Regions from separate parts of the Mesorhizobium sp. 113-1-2 genome, predicted to be linked through region 2. Evidence: riboswitches for the same ligand, from Rfam matches in the RefSeq annotation. Region 2 holds a riboswitch; the other holds the start of a gene.

Region 1 (9,675 bases), 2.0 Mb from region 2:
CCCATGCCTTACGACCAGAAAAAGATTGTCGAAGCCATCCGCGCTTTCGAACGCGGCGAGATCGTCGTCGTCATGGACGATGACGGGCGCGAGAATGAGGGCGACCTGATTGTCGCCGCCGTCCACTGCACGCCGGAAAAGATGGCCTTCATCGTGCGCAACACCTCGGGCATCGTCTGCACGCCGATGCCGCGCGAGGAAGCCAAGCGGCTCAACCTGCAGCCAATGGTCGCCGACAATGATTCCGCCCACACCACCGCTTTCACCGTCAGCGTCGATTTCAAGCATGGCACGACGACAGGCATTTCGGCCGACGACCGCACGCTGACCGTGCGCAACCTCGCCAACGGCAATGTCGGCGCCTCGGATTTCGTCCGCCCCGGCCACATCTTCCCGCTGATCGCGCGCGAAGGCGGCGTGCTGATGCGTTCGGGCCATACGGAAGCGGCGGTCGACCTTTGCAAGCTCGCCGGCCTGCCGCCGATCGGCGTCATCTCCGAGTTGGTCAACGACGACGGCACCGTCAAGCGAGGCCCGCAAGTGCAGGCTTTTGCCGAGGAACATGGTCTGAAGCAGGTTTCGGTCGCCGACCTCATCGCCTACCGTCAGCGCAAGGAAACGCTGGTCGAGCGCGTCGCATGCTCCGATATCGACACGCTCGGCGGCAAGGCGCAGGTCTTCACCTACACGCTGCCCTGGGACACGATGCATCACGTCGCCGTCGTCTTCGGCGACATCCGCGACGGCGAGGACGTGCCGGTGCGGCTGCATTCCGAGGATGTGGTGACCGACGTTTTCGGCACCTCCCATAGGCTGGACGGCATCATGAAGGCGATGGGCGAACGCAAGCGCGGCGTCATCGTCTATCTCAGAGAAGGTTCGGTGGGCGTCGCCCACCAGGAGCGCAAGCGCCCGCTAAGCGGCGACCGCGAGGATCATGAGGAGGCGCGCCGGCGCGAGAATGAATGGCGCGAGATCGGCCTCGGCGCGCAGATCCTGAAGGACCTCGGCATTTCTTCGATCAACCTGATCGCCTCGCGCGAGCGCCATTATGTCGGCCTCGAAGGCTTTGGCATCCACATCGCCAAGACCGAGATTATCTAGGATATGTCGATATTCAGGTGAGGCCGGCCTGCAAATGACGGCTTTCTGCGCTTCCGGTGCTCACGGACCGGAAAGTCCGCTGCGCTCCGGTTCTCGAAATCCATCATTTTCGGCGCGGCCTGACCTGAATCTCAACATATCCTGGCCGTCACTCGGCGGGAACCGCGGCGGCTTCGCATCCATCCAGCTCGCACCTGTGGGTGGCCAGGCTGCGTTGGCCGAGCAGCACGGTGGCGAGTGCAATCGTACCTGATGCCACCGAGACCCAGAACCCGTTCTGGGCGCCGAACGCATCCACCACCGCGCCGGCGGCGAAGGAGCCCAGCGCCATGCCGATGCCGATCCCGGTGGTCACCCAGGTGATGCCCTCGGTCAGCATCGCTTCCGGCACATGCCGCTCGATCAGGCCGAAGGCCGTGATGAAGGTCGGCGAGATCGCCACGCCGCTGATGAAGACGGTCAGCGCCAGAAGCGGCACGCTGCTGGCGGTGAGCGGCAGCAGCGTGCCAAGCGCGACCAGAGCGACCGCGATGGCAAGTTGGCGCTGCAGCGGCGCTTTCAGGTTGAGCGCGCCGACAATGATGCCGAGCACGAACGACCCCAGCGCGTAGACGCCGATGACGAGGCTGGCGGCGCCGGGCTGACCGAGCTCCTTTGTGATCGCCACGGTGCTCACTTCCGTCGTCGCGAAGGTCGCGCCGATGAAGATCAGGGCAAAGGTGATGATCTGCACCGGGCGCAGACGGATCGCCGAGCTGCTCAAGCCCTGGTCCATCGGGCGCACTTGCGGCTCGGTCGATCGCTGCAGGATGAACGCCGTCGAGCCCAAGGCAAGGAACAGCGTGCTCGCCAGCATGCCCGCTTCCGGGAACAGGGCAGCACTCAGGCCGACCGACAGCGATGCGCCGGCGATATAGACCAGCTCGTCCGCCGCCGATTCGAAGGCGAAGGCGGTGTTCATCTCGGGGCGGCCCCGGAAAAGCTCGGTCCAGCGCGCGCGCACCATGGCGGGCATGCTGGGCATGGCCGCGGCCAGCAGCGCCGACACGAACAGCGTCCAAACCGGCCAGTCCTGATTGGCGGCCGCAACCAGCGTGATGAAGGCGAGCACGGAGATGATTGTCGTGGGCACGACGATCCGCGTCTGGCCGAGGCGGTCGACCAGCCTTGATATTTGCGGCGCCAGGAAGGCGTTGGCCAGCGCGAATGTCGCCGAGACCGCACCCGCCAGCCAGTATTCGCCGCGCGTTTGCGACAGCATCGCCACAATGCCGATCGGTGCCATGGCGATCGGCAGGCGTGCCATGAAGCCGGCCGCTGCAAAGCCCTTGGCTCCAGGGGCGCGGAAGATTTCCGAATAGGGGTTTTGCATGGCAGTTCCTCGACAAAGGGCGATCTGACAATTACATACGAAGCGTATGAGAAATAGATAGATCATACGTGGCGTATGTCAATTGGCATACGAGGCGTATGTGGATAGGGCCAGACGGAAATGCACAGACCCCGCAAGGAAATGATCGCCGAGACGCGCGCCAAGCTGATCGCCGCGGCCCGCCAGGCTTTCGGCACGACAGGCTATGCGGAAGCCTCGATGGATGATTTCACCGCATCGGCCGGGTTGACGCGCGGCGCGCTCTATCATCACTTCGGCGACAAGAAGGGGCTGCTGCAGGCGGTTATCGCCGAAATCGACGCGGAGATGGCTGCCCGGGTGAATGAGGTCGCCTCGAGAGCGCCGACCCGCTGGCAGCATTTCGTCGACGAATGCACAACTTATATCGAAATGGCGCTGGAGCCGGAAATCCAGCGCATCATGTTCCGGGACGGTCCGGCCGTGCTGGGCGATCCAGCACTTTGGCCGAATGCCAGCGCCTGCGTCGGTTCAATGACCGATCATCTGACCGCGCTGCAGGGGGAAGGGGTGGTCGTCCCGGGCGTCGACCCCGAGACCGCGGCACGGCTGATCAACGGGGCGAGCAGCCAGGCAGCGCAGCGGATCGCCAATTCGAACGACCCCGAAGCGACGTCGAAGATGGTGGTGGCGGCGTTCAAGCAACTGCTCGAAGGCCTGCTCAGAAAACCAGGCTCATAACAGACCCAAATCCCCGTTGGGCGCCTCGCTGGCCACCGCCCCCGATTGACAATCTTCAGGCAGAGCGCATCCTTCTCGCCCATCTCTGAGGGGAGATTCGGAGCATGTGGGATTTCGAGATCGGCAGGTCGGTGTCCATCATGATGCGGACCTGGCCCTTCATTGTCTTTCGCATGATCGTCTATTTCGGCATCACGCTGGCCTACATCATGGCGACCGGCACGGGTGCTTCAGTCGGTTATGGCGTCGGCCATATCTCCACCGATCCCGACGGGCCAATGTCCTTTGCCCTGTGGGGTGGCGTGGTCGGTTTTGGCGTCGTCTCGATCGCCGTCTACTGGATCCGCGAATACATCCTCTACGTCGTCAAGGCCGGCCATATCGCCGTCATGGTCCATCTGATCGATGGCCGGGATGTCCCCGACGGCCAGAACCAGATCGCCTATGCCAGGCAGGTCGTGACCGAGCGTTTCGCCGAGGCCAACATCCTTTTTGTCGTCGACCAGCTGGTCAAGGGCGCCATCCGCGCCATCACCGGCCTGCTCGGCGGCATCGCCGCCTTCTTGCCGATCCCGGGCCTGAGCGGCCTGGTCTCCTTCATCAACACGGTGATCCGCCTGTCGCTCACCTATGTCGACGAGATCATCCTCGGCTACAACATCCGCATCAATTCGTCCTCGCCCTTCGAGACGGCGCGGCAAGGCGTCGTGCTCTACGCCCAGAACGGCAAGACCATGGTCAAGAACGCCGTCTGGCTAGCGGTCATCATGTGGGGCGTGTCCTTCGTCATTTTCCTGCTGATGCTGGCCCCGGCCGCCGCCATTCTGTTCATCATGCCGGGGCAACTCGCCGGCTGGGCTTTCGTGCTGGCAATCGTCTTCGCCTGGGCCTTCAAGGCCGCCTTCATCGAGCCATTTGCCATTGCTTGCCTGATGCAGGTCTATTTCAAGACCATAGCCGGCCAGGTGCCCGATCCGGCCTGGGATGCCCGGCTGGCCGAGGCGTCGTCGAAGTTCAGGGAGCTGAGGGACAAGGCGCTGGCCTCCTTTGGCGGCTCGCGCTGGGGCACCGCAGGCGCAACCCGCTGATCGGCGGGCGCGCAGGCGACTGCGTTGAGGTGCACCACAGCTGACTTGAGTGGTGCCTCGCCTTGCCCGCAGAAAGTCTCGCTCATGATCAATTCGGGCAGCGGCAGCCGCCGGCCCCAGCCATGCGTTTCGAGGTCCGGTTTGGGCGCGAACTCGGAAACCCGGCCGACGCAGAGATAAGCGATCGGCGTCACGTGCTCGGGAATGGATAGCAGGCTCTTCAACGCTTGCGGCTCGATGATGCTGACCCAGCCGACGCCTACGCCTTCGGCGCGCGCCGCCAGCCAGAAATTCTGCACCGCGCAGACCGTGCTGTAGAGATCCATTTCCGGATTGTGCCAGCGGCCCAGAGGCGAACCCTGCGAGCGCTGGCGGTCGCAGGTGATGCAGATGTTGAGGGCGCTTTCGCAGATGCCTTCGAGCTTGAGCTTGCGGTAGAGCGCCTGACGTTCCGCCTCGATTTCAGGCAATTCCTGTTCGCGCGCAGCCAGGAACAGGTCGCGCACCTTTTCCCGCCGTTTGGCGTCGCGAATGACGATGAAGTTCCAGGGCTGCATGAAGCCGACCGATGGCGCGTAATGGGCGGCAAGCAGAAGCCGCGCCAGCACCCCGTCGTCGAGCGCGTCGGGCAGGAAATGGCTGCGCACGTCGCGCCGCGTGAACATGGCACGGTAGACCGCGTCACGCGCCATCTGGTCAAATCCGTCGCCCATAGGAGCGGTCATGTGTTCCGGCATCGCTTGTCCCCTTGCGATTGCTATTGATGCCAGCCGCCTGACCATGCGGATGACGATGCCTGCCAGGCCGGTCTTCTGGCTTGGGATCAACCCGCGTCCGGTGCCTTCCCGTCATCGACAGTGGCATTTACCGGCGCGGTCCCCCTCACAGCGTTGGGCACGCCACGGAGTTCAACCGTGTTCCCGATTCTCCCGCTTGCGGCGGGCACCAGGCAGTGGCTGCGACCTTACGCCGAAGCCTCGGCGGCGCCAATCCCCGCAGCGACGCCAATGGACGCATGCGTGATTTTCCCCAGTCATCAAGCGGCAACGCATGGCCATCGCGTTGCCGGGGCACTAGATAGGGAGCATGGCCACTCGTCTCTATACCCATCCGATCTTCCTCGAACACATCACGCCGCCCGGCCATCCCGAGCGGCCGGACCGTTTACGCGCCATAGAACGGGTGCTGGATGACGAGGCCTTCGCTGGGCTCGATCGCGTCAAGGCGCCGGAGGGCGATGAAGCGACCATCCTGTACGCCCATCCCGCCGATTTCGTCGCCCGCGTGCGTGCCGCCATTCCCGAGGAGGGCCTTGCCCGCATCGATGCCGACACCACCGCCAGCCCGAAGAGCTGGCAAGCGGTGATCACCGCGATCGGCGCCGCCAACGCCGCTGTCGACGACGTCTTTGCCGGCCGTGCCGACAATGTCTTCGTCGCCGCAAGGCCGCCCGGCCATCATGCCGAGAAGACCACCGCGATGGGCTTCTGTTTCTTCAACACGGCGGCGATTGCGGCGCGCTATGCGCAGAAGAAGCATGGCGCCGAGCGCGTCGCTGTCGTCGACTGGGACGTGCATCACGGCAACGGCACGCAGGATATCTTCTGGGACGATCCCTCGGTGCTCTATTGCTCGACGCATCAGATGCCGCTTTATCCCGGCACCGGCGCGAAGAGCGAGACTGGCGCCGGCAACATCGTCAACGCGCCCTTGGCGCCACAGACCGGCGGCGAGGTGTTTCGCGATGCCTTCCTGTCGCGGGTGCTGCCGGCGCTCGACAATTTCGCGCCCGATCTGATCATCATTTCGGCCGGCTTCGACGCGCATCACCGCGACCCGCTGGCCGAGATCAACCTGACCGAGGACGATTTCGACTGGGCGACTGGCCAGCTGATGCAGCGCGCTGCCCGCCACAGCGGCAACCGGCTCGTCAGCCTGCTCGAGGGCGGCTACGATCTGCAAGGACTGGCATTTTCGGTCGCCGCCCATGTCGGGCGACTGATGAAAGGATGAGTGATGGCTGCTGAGACCAACGAAGACGTCAAGGCGATGAGCTTCGAACAGGCACTCGACGCGCTGGAGAAGATCGTCGATGATCTGGAGCGTGGCGACGTGCCGCTCGACCAGTCGATCCGCATCTATGAGCGTGGCGAGGCGCTGAAGGCGCATTGCGACCGGCTGCTGAAGGCGGCCGAGGACAAGGTCGAAAAGATCCGGCTGTCGCGCGACGGCAAGCCGGTCGGAACCGAGCCGCTCGACGCGGAATGAGGCGCAAGCCGTCAACCGAGTTTTGGACATCATCGTGATTGAGGATAGAGTTCGTCGCCGTTGAGATGGCGCCCTGGACAAGAGGAGATACGGAAGCGATGTGCAGAAACATCAAGACCCTGTTCAATTTTGATCCGCCGGCAACCAATGACGAAGTGCGCGACGCAGCCCTTCAATTTGTCCGCAAGCTGAGCGGAACGACACGGCCGTCGAAACAGAACCAGCATGCGTTCGACCATGCGGTCGAGGCCATCGCGGCATCGGCGCGTGAACTACTCGATTCGCTGGAAACCCATCAGCATCCGCGCAATCGCGAAGAGGTGGCGGCCAAACTGCGGGCAAAGGCGGCGATCCGCTTTGCCTGATGCTGCCAAAGCGGTCCATGACCGCTGAAAAGGAGAGTCCATGAGCTTCTTTCCGGGAAAAGACCCTGAAGCCGGCGACGCCTTCGCCAGCGACCAGATCGAGTTGATGGTCATCCCAAACGCCAAGGACATTGGCGGTTTCGAGGTCCGTCGCGCTCTGCCGACCGCCAAGCGGCGGCTGGTTGGGCCGTTCATCTTCTTCGACCGCATGGGCCCGGCGATCCTGCGCGGCGGCCAGGCGATGGATGTTCGTCCGCATCCGCATATCGGCCTGTCGACAGTGACCTATCTGTTCGACGGCAAGATCCGTCATCGCGACTCTCTCGGCACCGAAATGGTCATCCAGCCCGGCGACGTGAATCTGATGACCGCCGGCCGCGGCATCGTGCATTCCGAGCGCACACCCGAAGAATTGCGTGGTGCGCCGATGTCGATCTCCGGCCTGCAGACATGGCTGGCGCTGCCCGACGGCAAGGAGGAGGTGGCGCCGGTGTTCGAGAACACCGCTGGCTTGCGGCTTCCCGAGATCGATGCCGAAGGCGTCCGCGGCCGCATCGTCATAGGCGATTTTCAAGGGTTGCGCTCCCCGGTGCGGGCCGACACCGAGACGCTCTACGCCGACCTCAGACTGGCGCCCGGCGCCAGCGTGAAAATCCCGGCGGATGCCGAAGAGCGCGCCATCTACACGCTGGAAGGCGAGGTCGCGATTTCGGGCGACGTCTTTCCGGCCGAACGGCTGCTGGTGTTCCGGCCCGGCGACGAGATCGTCGTATCGTCGCAGACCGGTGCGCATTTCATGCTGTTCGGCGGCGCCTCGCTCGGCTCGCAGCGCTACATCTGGTGGAATTTCGTTTCCTCGTCCAAGGAGCGCATCGAACAGGCCAAGCAGGAATGGAAGACGGGCCGCTTCGATATCGTTCCTGGAGATGAGGAAGAGTTCATCCCGCTGCCGGAAAACTAAGGAATATCGCCCAAAAGCGGCCCGGTTTCGGGGCCACGATATGCATGAAAACAAGGACTTGAAAGCGCGGGCATAGACTGTTTCGACACGCTGTCCTTTTGGGAGCAGGCCCGCGTCACTGACACGCATTTACTTTCGCAGGCCGGCGGCCTATCTCGCCGTTGAATAGAAAGCCTGAGCACCCGTGAACGCAACGCCACATACGCCGCTTCTCGACAAGGTTCGCATTCCGGCGGATTTGCGCGCGCTTGACGAGAGCGAGCTGCCGCAACTGGCATCCGAGCTTCGCCTCGAATTGGTCGACGCGGTGTCGCGCACCGGCGGTCATCTCGGCGCCGGCCTCGGCGTGGTCGAACTGACGGTGGCGCTGCATTACGTCTTCAACACGCCGGAGGACCGGCTGATCTGGGATGTCGGCCATCAGGCCTATCCGCACAAGATCCTGACCGGGCGGCGAGACCGCATCCGCACGCTGCGCCAGGAAGGCGGCCTGTCCGGCTTCACCCGCCGTGCCGAGAGCGAGTACGATCCCTTCGGCGCCGCCCACTCCTCGACATCGATATCGGCCGGCCTCGGCATGGCCGCCGCCCGCGACCTCTCCGGCGGCCGCAACAATGTCATCGCCGTCATCGGCGACGGCGCCATGTCGGCGGGCATGGCTTATGAGGCCATGAACAATGCCGGCGCGCTCGATGCCCGGCTCATCGTCATCCTCAACGACAACGACATGTCGATCGCGCCGCCGACGGGCGCGATGAGCGCCTATCTGGCGCGGCTCGCCTCGGGCAAGGCCTATGCCGGCCTGCGTGACTTCGGCAAGAAGCTGACCTCCTACCTCGGCAAGCGCGCCGATCGTGCGATCACAAGGGCGGTCGAGCATGCACGCGGTTATGTCACCGGCGGCACGCTGTTCGAGGAGCTCGGCTTCTATCACATCGGCCCGATCGACGGTCACAATCTCGAGCATCTGATCCCGGTTCTGAAAAACGTCCGCGACAATGGCGAAGGCCCGGTGCTGATCCATGTCGTCACCCAGAAGGGCAAGGGCTACGCGCCGGCGGAAGCCGCCGCCGACAAGTATCACGGTGTCAACAAATTCGACGTCATCACCGGAGCGCAGGCCAAGGCGCCCGCCAACGCACCGGCCTACACCAAGGTTTTCGCCGAAAGCCTGATCCAGGAGGCTCGTGAGGACGACCGTATTGTCGCCGTCACCGCCGCCATGCCGAGCGGCACGGGGCTGGACCTGTTCGGCGAAGTGTTCCCGTCAAGGACCTTCGATGTCGGCATCGCCGAGCAACATGCGGTGACCTTCGCCGCCGGTCTCGCGACGGAAGGCTATAAGCCGTTCGCGGCGATTTATTCGACCTTCCTGCAGCGCGCCTACGACCAGGTCGTCCACGACGTCGCGATCCAGAAACTGCCGGTGCGCTTTCCCATCGATCGCGCCGGCTTCGTCGGCGCCGACGGTGCCACCCATTGCGGCGCGTTCGACACCACCTTCCTGGCAAGCCTGCCGGGCTTTGTCGTGATGGCGGCCGCCGACGAGGCGGAGCTGCGCCACATGGTGCGCACCGCGGCAGCCTATGATGGCGGCCCGATCGCCTTCCGCTATCCGCGCGGCAATGGCGTCGGCGTCGACATGCCGGAGCGTGGCTCGGTTCTCGAACTCGGCAAGGGCCGCATCGTCAGGGAAGGCACCAAGGTGGCGTTGCTGTCCTTCGGCACGCGCTTGCAGGATTGCCTGATCGCTGCCGAGGAGCTTGGCGCAGCCGGGCTTTCGACCACCGTTGCCGA
Region 2 (9,675 bases):
TGGCGGCGGATGGTTGGCCGAGGAAGAGCAGGGCGCGGCCCGGGGCGAGGCGGATTTCGGTGGTGCCGAGGGCGAGGGCGCTTTGCGCGAGGGCGATGAGTTTGTCGGCTGGCATGCTGCCGTAGGGGAGGCCGATGCCGAGCGCGAAAGTTTCATAGGCTAAAGGGAAAAGGCCAATAGGTTTGCGCGAGGCCCCCCCCTCTGTCCTGCCGGACATCTCCCCCTCAGGGGGGGAGATCACGCTGTCTTCTCGGCTTTCGCCAATCTCCAACGTTGTTAGAAGAGAGCTGGCGGCCGGGCTGCCGATCTCCCCCCTTGAGGGGGAGATGTCCGGCAGGACAGAGAGGGGGGCCTCGCGCAAACCTGTCGAGCATAGCCAGCCCGACAGAGACACCAACTGCCTCTCGGACAAATCCCTTGCGTGAGCCTCACGGCCTTTCTCGGCCACCATCCTCAGCACTGCGATGGCAACATCGCGCGCGGCGTCGGCTTCCGCCGCGACCAGCGATCTTGCGCTCTGCCCATCACCCGCAACAGACACCTGCCACCGAACCCCGGCATCGCTCTGCACCGCCTTCAGCCGCACATCGGCCGTCACGGCATCCAGCGTCAGTTGCCCGCCACCGTCGACAACCACTGACACCTTCGGCCCCAGCCTTAGCGTCAGTCCGGCGTCCTCGAGCGCCACCCTGATCCGCTCAGCCAGCGGCCGCGCACCGGCGATCTCTTGCGGGTCGATGCCCGCGAGCGGCCCTGTCTCCACCGGCACGCCAGTCCGCACCGCAATGCCCAGCGCATCGACTTCCGCCGCCAGCAGTGCGGCGCTCTCCGCTGTCAGCCCACGTATCTGTAAGCTGCCACGCGCGGTTACCTCCATGATGCCGTTGCCATGCCGCAAGGCGGATTCGGCCAGTCCGATCAGAAGCTTGGGCGACAATCCTCCCGAGATCGGATTGAGCCGCACCAACAGCCCGTCGCCGGTCTGCATCGGTGCCGACAAGGCCGGGCAGGCGCCGCGGCGCGAGAAGGCGTTCATGCCGCCACTCCCAGCGCCTCGGCCTCGGCAATCAGCGCGGCGAGATCGTCGTCGATGGAATTGCGCAAGGGATGCCACAGGCCACGCCGGCGCGCCGACAGGAAGCGCTCGGCGATGACCTTGGCCGCCGCCGGATTCTCTCGCAGGATGAAGGCGCGAACTTCCGCGTCGCCGACATAGGCGTCGTGCACGGCCTCGATCAGTGCGCCTGAAATGGCATGGGTGGTTTCGGCGAAGCCAACCAGCCGGTCGACGGTCTCAGCGAATTCCGAGGCGCCGCGCGGGCCGTGCCGCATCTGGCCTGAAATGAAGCGGGCATTGACGGCGCGGGCGCGCACCACCCGCGATACGGCCTCACCGATCGAGCGTGGCTTTGGCTTTTGCGGGTCTGTCGTGTCGAGCACGATGACGTCGGCATTCCGGCCAAGTGCTGCAAGCGCGGCCGAAAAACCGCCGATGAAGGCGACGTCGGCGGAGCCTTCGAGGATGTCGCGGCCGGGATCGTCGCCGGTGTGGACGAGAAGATCGGCCTCGGCGATGCGGGTTTCGAACGCGCCGGGCGCCGAGATGCCTTCGCCGCCGGCACCGCCATAGGCGTGCGAAGTGGCGTCGAGATAGGCCCGGCCGATTTCTTCGCGCGCCGCCCAGTCGCCACTGGACAAAAGATCCTCGACGCCGGCGCCGTAAGTGCCGGGCGAGGTGCCGAAGATGCGCGGGCTGATCTTGCCATCCGCTCGGGTCCGGGCGGCGAGCGGGTTTTCCGAATCGTCTTCATCGCGAGCGGCAACGGCATTGGCGGCGGCGTCGATCAGCGCGATCTGGGTCGGGAACATGTCGCGGAACAGGCCCGATATGCGCCAGGTGACGTCGACGCGCGGGCGGCCGAGCGTCGCCGGCGGCAGCACCTCGATGCCGGTGATGCGGCCGGTGGCGGCGTCCCATTGCGGCCGGCAGCCCATCAGCGCCAAGCCTTGCGCGATCTCCTCGCCGCCGGTGCGCAGCGAGGCCGAGCCCCAGAGATCGATGACCAGCGAACGCGGCCAGTCGCCATGCGACTGCAGATAGCCGCGCACCACTTCTTCCGCCGCCGCCTTGCCCAGATCGTAGGCGGTCGGCGTCGGCATGGTGCGCGGGTCTGATGTGAACAAATTACGCCCGGTGGGCAGGACATCGGAGCGTCCGCGCGCCGGCGCGCCGGCCGGGCCGGCCTTGACGTGACGGCCATCGAGCGCGGCAAGCAGCGCGGCCTTTTCAGCCTCGGCACTTTGGCGACGCATGGCGTCGGGTTCGTCCTCGGGCGCGCGGCCATAGATGTGCAGCCCGTCCTTGATGGCGAAATCCTTGAGGTCGCAGAGCCAGGCGTCGATGCGGCGCAGCGCCTCGTCGGGCGCATCGGTCCTGGCGACGCCGGCCTCGGCGGCGAGGCCGGTTTTTTGGGCGGTGTCGACGATCAGTTTTGCCAGGCGGTCACGGCGGCGGCGGTCGAGGCCGTCGGCCTGGGCGTATTCGTCGACCAGGCGCTCGAGTTTGTGCTGGTCTTCGTCCAGTCCCGCACCGGTGAGCGGCGGCGGCAGATGGCCAAGGGTGACGGCGGCAATGCGCCGCTTGGCCTGTGCCGCCTCGCCGGGGTTGGAGACGATGAAGGGGTAGATGACGGGCAGTGCGCCGGTGACGATCTCGGGAAAGCAGGTTTGCGACAGCGCAACCGTCTTGCCGGGCAGCCATTCCAGCGTGCCGTGCGCGCCGACATGGATCAGGGCGTGGACGCCGAGCAATTTGCGCAGCCACAGGCCGAAGGCGATCAGGGCGTGGCGCGGCGGGAGGGTCGGGTCGTGGTAGTCGGCGCGGCGATCGGCGGAGCGGCCGCGATCGGGAGCCAGCGCCACGGTGATGTTGCCGAAGGTCGCGGCGCGGAAGGGGAAGTGCGGCGAGGTCGGCGCTTGAACACCCCCCTCTGTCCTGCCGGACCCGGCCCTTCGCTGTCGCTCCGGGCGTTCGTCGCTCGGAAAGCCAAGCAATTGGCTTTCCGTCCGCTGCGCGGACCACTCCTCACCCCCCTCAAGGGGGGAGATTGGCAGTTCGGGCGCCGGATCTCCCTCTGCAACGGTCGCTACTGGCGAGGGCGGTGACAACGGCATGATCTCCCCCCTTGAGGGGGAGATGTCCGGCAGGACAGAGAGGGGGGCCTCGCGCAAACCTGTCTCTTCTGCTTTCCCCCACGCCGCCTCAACGGCAGTCATAGCCTCAGCGGGCACCTCTTTCGATAAGTCTAAATAGTCATCCAGCCCCAACCCCTGACCGCCCGCATCCAGCATCTCCAGCAACCCACGCGCCGTTTGCGGAATCCCCCCAACCACATAACCCTGCTCCTTCAGGTCATGCAGCATGGCCAGCACGCTCGACGGGACATCCAGGCCGACCGCATAGCCAGTCCTGCCAGGCGCACTCGGGTAATCCGGGATCAGGATAGCCAGCTTGCGCGCGGCACGGGGCGTCTCCTGCAGCTTGATGAAGGCGACCACACGCTCCGCCACCTGCGCCACGCGATCCGGTTCCGGCCGGTTGGCGAAGGCACGATGGCCAAGTGCCGGATCGACATCGCTTTCGCCCTTGAAGGAAATGGCGCCGGCAAGGATGCGGCCGTCCAGTTCGGGCAGCACGACATGCATGGCGAGGTCGGCGGGGGCCAGGCCGCGCTGGTTGTTTTCCCAGACGTCGCGGCGGGTGGTGGCGACGATGACCTGGAAGACGGGAACGCCAGCGCGGTCGAACAGGGTTTCAACGCCCGGTTCGGCGCCGGAGGCGAAAGCGGTCGCGGTGATGATGGCGGCGGGTTTGAGCGTAGCGTGGGCTGTTTCGACGAAGGCTAGGGACGCCGGGTCTTTCAGGCTGGATACGAAGATGGGGACAGGCGCCATGCCGCGCTGCCGCAGCGCTTCAAAAAGGGCGTCGATCGGCGCGACATCGGCGGCCAGCAGCATCGAGCGGTAGAAGAGAATGGGTACGACCTTTCCCTCTCGCTCGAGGGGGAGGGGGACAACGCCGCGGCCTGGCTCGTAGTAGCCGGCCTTTGGCACCGCCACCGGCTCAACAACGGCCGCGTCCTGTCCAACCAACCCCGCCAGCCGCAGCACCAGCGCGCCCAAATTGGCCGGCCCGCCCTCGCGGAAATAGCTGAGCAGCGTGTCCAATTCCTGGCGCGGCAGCGTCGAGGCTTCGATCAGCCTGATATCCTCGTCGTGGCTTTCACCGGGAAGCAGCGCCAGTTTTATGCCGCGTTCGCGGGCGATCGAGGCCAACTGGTCGCAGCCATAGCGCCACCAGTCGTAGCCGCCGAGGATGCGCACCAGGATGATCTTGGCGTGGCGGGCGACGCTGTCGATCCAGAGGTCGACGGACATGGGATGGCGCAGGTCGCGCAGAGCGGCCAGCCTCATCGAGGGCAACCGGCCGGCGTCGGCCTTCCACGCGGCCGCCAGGCCGGCGAGGTCGCTGTCGGTGAAGGACAAGGCCACGATATCCGCCGGCGTCTGCCGCAGATCGACCGGCTCGGCGAGATCGTCGAGCGAGGCGGAGGTCGTGGTGAGGATATGCATCGCGGCCCGTGTCTAAAAATCAGCCGGCGAGTATACGCTCGATTGCCGGGCGGTTCAGCCCCTTGAGGCCGATGACGACCAGGCGCGAGCGGCGGTCGTCCTCGGCGGTCCAGGCGCGGTCATAGTAATGATTGACGCGTGGGCCGACAGCCTGCAGCAGGAGCCGCATCGGCTTGCCGCCGACCTCGACGAAGCCTTTCACGCGCAGCACGTTTTCCTGTTCGGCGGCGGTGGCGACGCGCTTTGCCAGTTCGTCCGGATTGGCGACCGAGGCAATGTCGACGATGAAGGTGTCGAAGTCGTCATGCTCGTGGTCGAAGGCGCCGTCATGATGCGACTTGCGGTTTTCGATGTCGTCCTCGACCGCGAGACCGAGTCCGAGCAGTACGGAAGGATCGACCTTGCCATGCGACGTCGGCACGATCCTCACGGCGCGGGCGGAGTGCTCGCCAATGATGGCGTTGGCGCGGGCCGAGCCGGCGGCGTCCATCAGGTCGCTTTTCGACAGGATGATCAGATCGGCGCAGGCGATCTGGTCCTCGAACACTTCCTCGACCGGGTCGTCATGGTCGAGGCTGTCGTCAGCAGTCCTCTGCGCCTGCAGCGCGTCCATATCGTTGGCGACACGACCTTCGGCCAGCGCCGGGCCATCGACCACGGCGATGACTCCGTCGACGGTCACGCGGCTCTTCACTGTCGGCCACTGGAACGCCTGGACCAGCGGCTTGGGCAGAGCGAGGCCCGAGGTTTCGATCAGGATATGGTCGACCTTGGGGTTGAGCGACAGGATCTGGTCGAGCGCCGGCACGAAATCGTCGGCCACTGTGCAGCAGATGCAGCCATTGGCCAGCTCGACGATGTTTTCCTCGGGGCAGGTGTCGATGCCGCAGCCTTTCAGGATTTCGCCGTCGATGCCGATGTCGCCGAACTCGTTGACGATGATCGCGATGCGCTTGCCGCCGGCGTTTTCCAGGAGATGGCGGACCAGCGTCGTCTTGCCGGCGCCAAGGAAGCCGGTGACGACGGTGCAGGGGACACGGGAGACGGAAGCGCTCATGATCAATCCTTCAACAGGTCGAGAGGTGGAATGCGGGCAACGAGGCCGCGCTTGAGGGAATCGGGCCGGCCACGCCAGGGGATGAGGCCGTCGGTCGAGGTGGCGAAGAGTTTGGCGCCGGTGACGAGGTCGGCGCCGCTGGCCGCGGTCAGGTCGCCGAACACATAGCTCCAGCAGCCGTCGCGCAGGATCGCCGCGCTCAGCCGGCGCTTGCAATTGCCAAGGCACTCGACCGTGCGCACTCGGATATGGTCGTCAGACGCTGCACGGCGCGTGTCCTCGGCCAACAGTTCGCCGGCGCGGGGATGGGCGTCGGAGCCGGTCTCGTCGCGACAGGAGGCGCAGACGATGACCGTGATGCCGGCCAAGGCTTCGCTGTCGGCGGACGAGATATCCGCTGTGCCAGCCGAAAAACTGCTGTTCTGGTCCAAAAAGCCGGGCTCCTTGCCCGGAAACCCGCCGGGCGATCGGATTCTTCTGTCGCAGACGGCAGGTCTCCTGGCTCGCGGGTCATCGCCTTGGGTGCCGCCTTCCCGGGAAACTCCCAGTGGCTTTCGGCCTTGGCTCTTCGCTTACAGTTGCGGGGACAGCCGCGGATTTGAGATTTTCATCCCGCACCGCATTCCCTCTTAGCCCCTGCCGTTGCGGGCAAGGGACCGTCTGAACCGGATTTAGGCTTTTGCAGGCAGCGGTGTCAACGCGCGGCTACGACACGGCGATGTCGGCCAGCGCCGGGCCCAGATCGCCGGCCGGCGTCACTTCCATGCGTTCAAGGCCGAGCCAGCCCTGCATCTGCTTCAGTTCCTCAAAGAGCTGCGCAGCGGTTTCAGGCGGTGCGTTGGGCTCAGGGTAGGCGGCATGGACGCGCAGGACGCTGGCTGGCCGGTCTGCCTTGAGGTCGACGCGCGCGACGATCCGGTCGCCGAACAGGAACGGCAGGACGTAATAGCCGTATTGGCGCTTCTCAGCTGGCGTGTAGATCTCGATGCGGTAGTGGAAATCGAACAGCCGCTCCGAGCGCGATCGTTCGAACACCACCGGGTCGAACGGCGCCAGCAAGGCGCGCGCCTCGATTTTCCGGGGCAGGCGCGCGTCCTTGTGAAGGTAAGCCGGCTTGTCCCAGCCTTCGACTCGCACCGGCACGAGCTCGCCCAACTCGACCAGTTCCTCCAACCGGCCCTTCATGTCGGCCGGCGACAAGCGGAAATAGTCGCGCAAATCGCCTGATGTCGCGATGCCGTGGGCGCGGGCGGAAATGCGCAGCAATTCGCGATGCGCGTCCTCCGGGGCGGGCACCGGCAGATCGAGGATCGCCTGCGGCAGGACGCGCTCGGGCAAATCATAGAAGCGCTCGAAGCCGCGGCGGTGCGCCGTGGTGATGCGCCCGGCCCAGAACAGCCATTCGAAGGCATGTTTGGCATGGCTCCAGCCCCACCAGCCGCCCGAACCCTTCTGGCCTTCGAGCGCGGAGGCGGCGATCGGGCCGCGCTCGGCGACCGCGCGATAAATCTCTTCTATATAGGCGGCGTGCTCGCGGCCCCATTTGGCCAGGCCCAGATACATCTCGTCGCCTTGCTCGGCGCGCTGCATGCGCCAGCGCATCAGCGGGTAGGTTTCGACCGGCAGGAAGGAGGCCTCGTGCGCCCAGTATTCGAACACCGTGCGCTTGCGGGTCACCGCGGCATTGTCGAGTAAGGCGAGCGGGTAGGGGCCAAGCCGCGAATAGAGCGGCATATAGTGAGCGCGCACTACCGCGCTGACGGAATCGATCTGCAGCAGGCCGGTGCGGGAGAGCACGCGGGCGAGGTGGCGGCGGTCAGGTGTGCCATTTGGGCGCGGATCGAGAAATCCTTGAGCGGCGAGCGCGATGCGCCGTGCCATGGCAAGCGAGATCTTTTCCTTCATGCAGCTGTCACTCTAAGGGCGTCCAGGTCGAGAGTCCGATGGGTGATTCCGGCCCATGCTAGCAGGGTTTTGGCGGCAACCCTGTCAGGAGAGAAAAGTGGAGTAAAAAGCGAAGGAAATCAAACAAGAGCGGATCGGACCAGTTTCTCCGGATATGCCGTCCAGGTCGGGCTTTTGAACAAGGTTTGACTTGCTTCGCTGGAAGTGCTGCGCTAACCCTCGCCGCGTTGCAGCATAGGCCCCTTAAAACGGTTCAGCGGTTAATCTGTCACGCTTCCGCATTAAGGTCCGGTGCTGTAATCAAAGTGGATTGGCGCCAACGGAAAGCCGCTGCATGAACGCACTCCTCAGTTCGTACCTGCCCATCGTCCTGTTCATCGGCGTGGCGCTGGTCGTCGGCCTGGCGCTGCTGGCCGCTCCGTTCCTGGTGGCCTACCGCAATCCCGATCCCGAAAAGCTTTCCGCCTACGAGTGCGGTTTCAATTCGTTCGACGACGCCCGCATGAAATTCGACATCCGCTTCTACCTGGTGTCGATCCTGTTCATCATCTTCGACCTCGAAGTGGCCTTCCTGTTTCCCTGGGCGGTGTCCTTCACGAAGATCGGCATGCTGGGTTTCTGGTCGATGATGGTGTTTTTGGCAGTGCTGACCATCGGCTTTGCCTATGAATGGAAAAAAGGAGCGCTGGAATGGGATTGAACGACAGTTCAGGCACCCTCGTCGCGCCGAAGCCGAAGGGCATTATCGATCCCAACACTGGGAGGCCGGTGGGGGAGGACGATCCCTTCTTCCTTGAAATCAACAATGAGCTTGCCGACAAGGGTTTCCTGGTCACCTCGACGGAGGCGCTGATCACCTGGGCGCGCAGCGGCTCGCTGATGTTTATGACTTTCGGTCTGGCGTGCTGCGCCGTCGAGATGATTCACACCTCGATGCCGCGCTACGATTCGGAGCGCTTCGGTGTGGCGCCGCGCGCCTCGCCGCGTCAGTCCGACATCATGATCGTCGCCGGCACGCTGACCAACAAGATGGCGCCGGCGTTGCGCAAGGTCTACGACCAGATGCCGGAGCCGCGCTACGTCATCTCGATGGGCTCGTGCGCCAATGGCGGCGGCTATTACCACTATTCCTATTCGGTGGTGCGCGGCTGCGACCGCGTCGTGCCAGTCGACATCTATGTGCCCGGCTGCCCGCCGAGCGCCGAAGCTTTGCTCTACGGCATTCTTCTCCTGCAGAAGAAAATCCGCCGCACCGGCACGATCGAACGGTAAATCCATGGCCGCATCCCTTAGCGAACTGTCGACCTATCTCGGCGAAAAGCTGATCGGTCGCGTCAATGACGCTGACATTGCCTATGGCGAGCTCACCATCCATGTCGAGCCGGGCAACCTCATCGAAGTGGTGACGTTTCTGCGCGACGATGCGCGCTGCCAGTTCATCTCGATCATCGATGTCTGCGGCGCCGATTATCCGTCGCGCGCCAAGCGCTTCGACGTTGTCTACCATCTGCTTTCGCCGAAGCAGAATGTGCGCATTCGCGTGAAAGTGCAGGCCGACGAAGAGACGATGGTGCCGTCCATCACCGGCGTTTTCCCGGGCGCCGACTGGTTCGAGCGCGAGACCTACGATCTCTATGGCGTGCTGTTTTCGGGCCATCCGGATCTGCGTCGCCTGCTGACCGATTACGGTTTCGAAGGCCACCCGCTGCGCAAGGATTTCCCGCTGACCGGCTTCGTCGAGGTGCGTTACGACGACGAAGCCAAGCGCGTCATCTACGAGCCGGTGGAACTCAAGCAGGAATTCCGCAATTTCGATTTTCTTTCCCCTTGGGAAGGCACGGACTATGTGCTGCCCGGGGACGAAAAAGCCAAGACGAATTGAGGCGCCAGAATGGCTGAAACCTCCGTCCGCAATTTCAACATCAATTTCGGGCCGCAACACCCTGCGGCGCATGGCGTTTTGCGCCTCGTGCTGGAGCTTGACGGCGAAGTCGTCGATCGCGTCGATCCGCATATCGGCCTGCTGCATCGCGGCACCGAGAAGCTGATCGAGGCCAAGACCTATTTGCAGGCGGTGCCTT

The links. A riboswitch is a leader RNA that binds a small molecule or an ion and turns the genes downstream of it on or off. The one in region 2 is predicted to bind cobalamin.
Region 1: it holds a riboswitch for cobalamin, as region 2 does, so the genes downstream of both, bluB (5,6-dimethylbenzimidazole synthase) here and JN279_RS19410 (DUF1636 family protein) in region 2, are expected to answer to the same signal.

Annotation. Positions count from the first base shown of each region.
Region 1 is NZ_AP023242.1:5,952,127-5,961,801, reverse strand. It holds gene ribB (3,4-dihydroxy-2-butanone-4-phosphate synthase) at 4-1,104, shown strand; gene JN279_RS29090 (MFS transporter) at 1,253-2,476, opposite strand; gene JN279_RS29085 (TetR/AcrR family transcriptional regulator) at 2,597-3,196, shown strand; gene JN279_RS29080 (hypothetical protein) at 3,301-4,284, shown strand; partial or broken gene bluB (5,6-dimethylbenzimidazole synthase) at 4,392-4,976, opposite strand; cobalamin riboswitch at 5,070-5,249, opposite strand; gene JN279_RS29070 (histone deacetylase family protein) at 5,371-6,297, shown strand; gene JN279_RS29065 (exodeoxyribonuclease VII small subunit) at 6,301-6,552, shown strand; gene JN279_RS29060 (DUF2277 domain-containing protein) at 6,651-6,917, shown strand; gene JN279_RS29055 (pirin family protein) at 6,958-7,878, shown strand; gene dxs (1-deoxy-D-xylulose-5-phosphate synthase) at 8,063-9,675, shown strand, end outside.
Region 2 is NZ_AP023242.1:3,997,979-4,007,653, forward strand. It holds gene cobG (precorrin-3B synthase) at 1-1,036, opposite strand, end outside; gene JN279_RS19400 (cobaltochelatase subunit CobN) at 1,033-4,632, opposite strand; gene cobW (cobalamin biosynthesis protein CobW) at 4,652-5,689, opposite strand; gene JN279_RS19410 (DUF1636 family protein) at 5,692-6,120, opposite strand; cobalamin riboswitch at 6,161-6,365, opposite strand; gene JN279_RS19415 (winged helix-turn-helix domain-containing protein) at 6,395-7,594, opposite strand; gene JN279_RS19420 (NADH-quinone oxidoreductase subunit A) at 7,929-8,294, shown strand; gene JN279_RS19425 (NuoB/complex I 20 kDa subunit family protein) at 8,285-8,866, shown strand; gene JN279_RS19430 (NADH-quinone oxidoreductase subunit C) at 8,871-9,476, shown strand; gene JN279_RS19435 (NADH-quinone oxidoreductase subunit D) at 9,486-9,675, shown strand, end outside.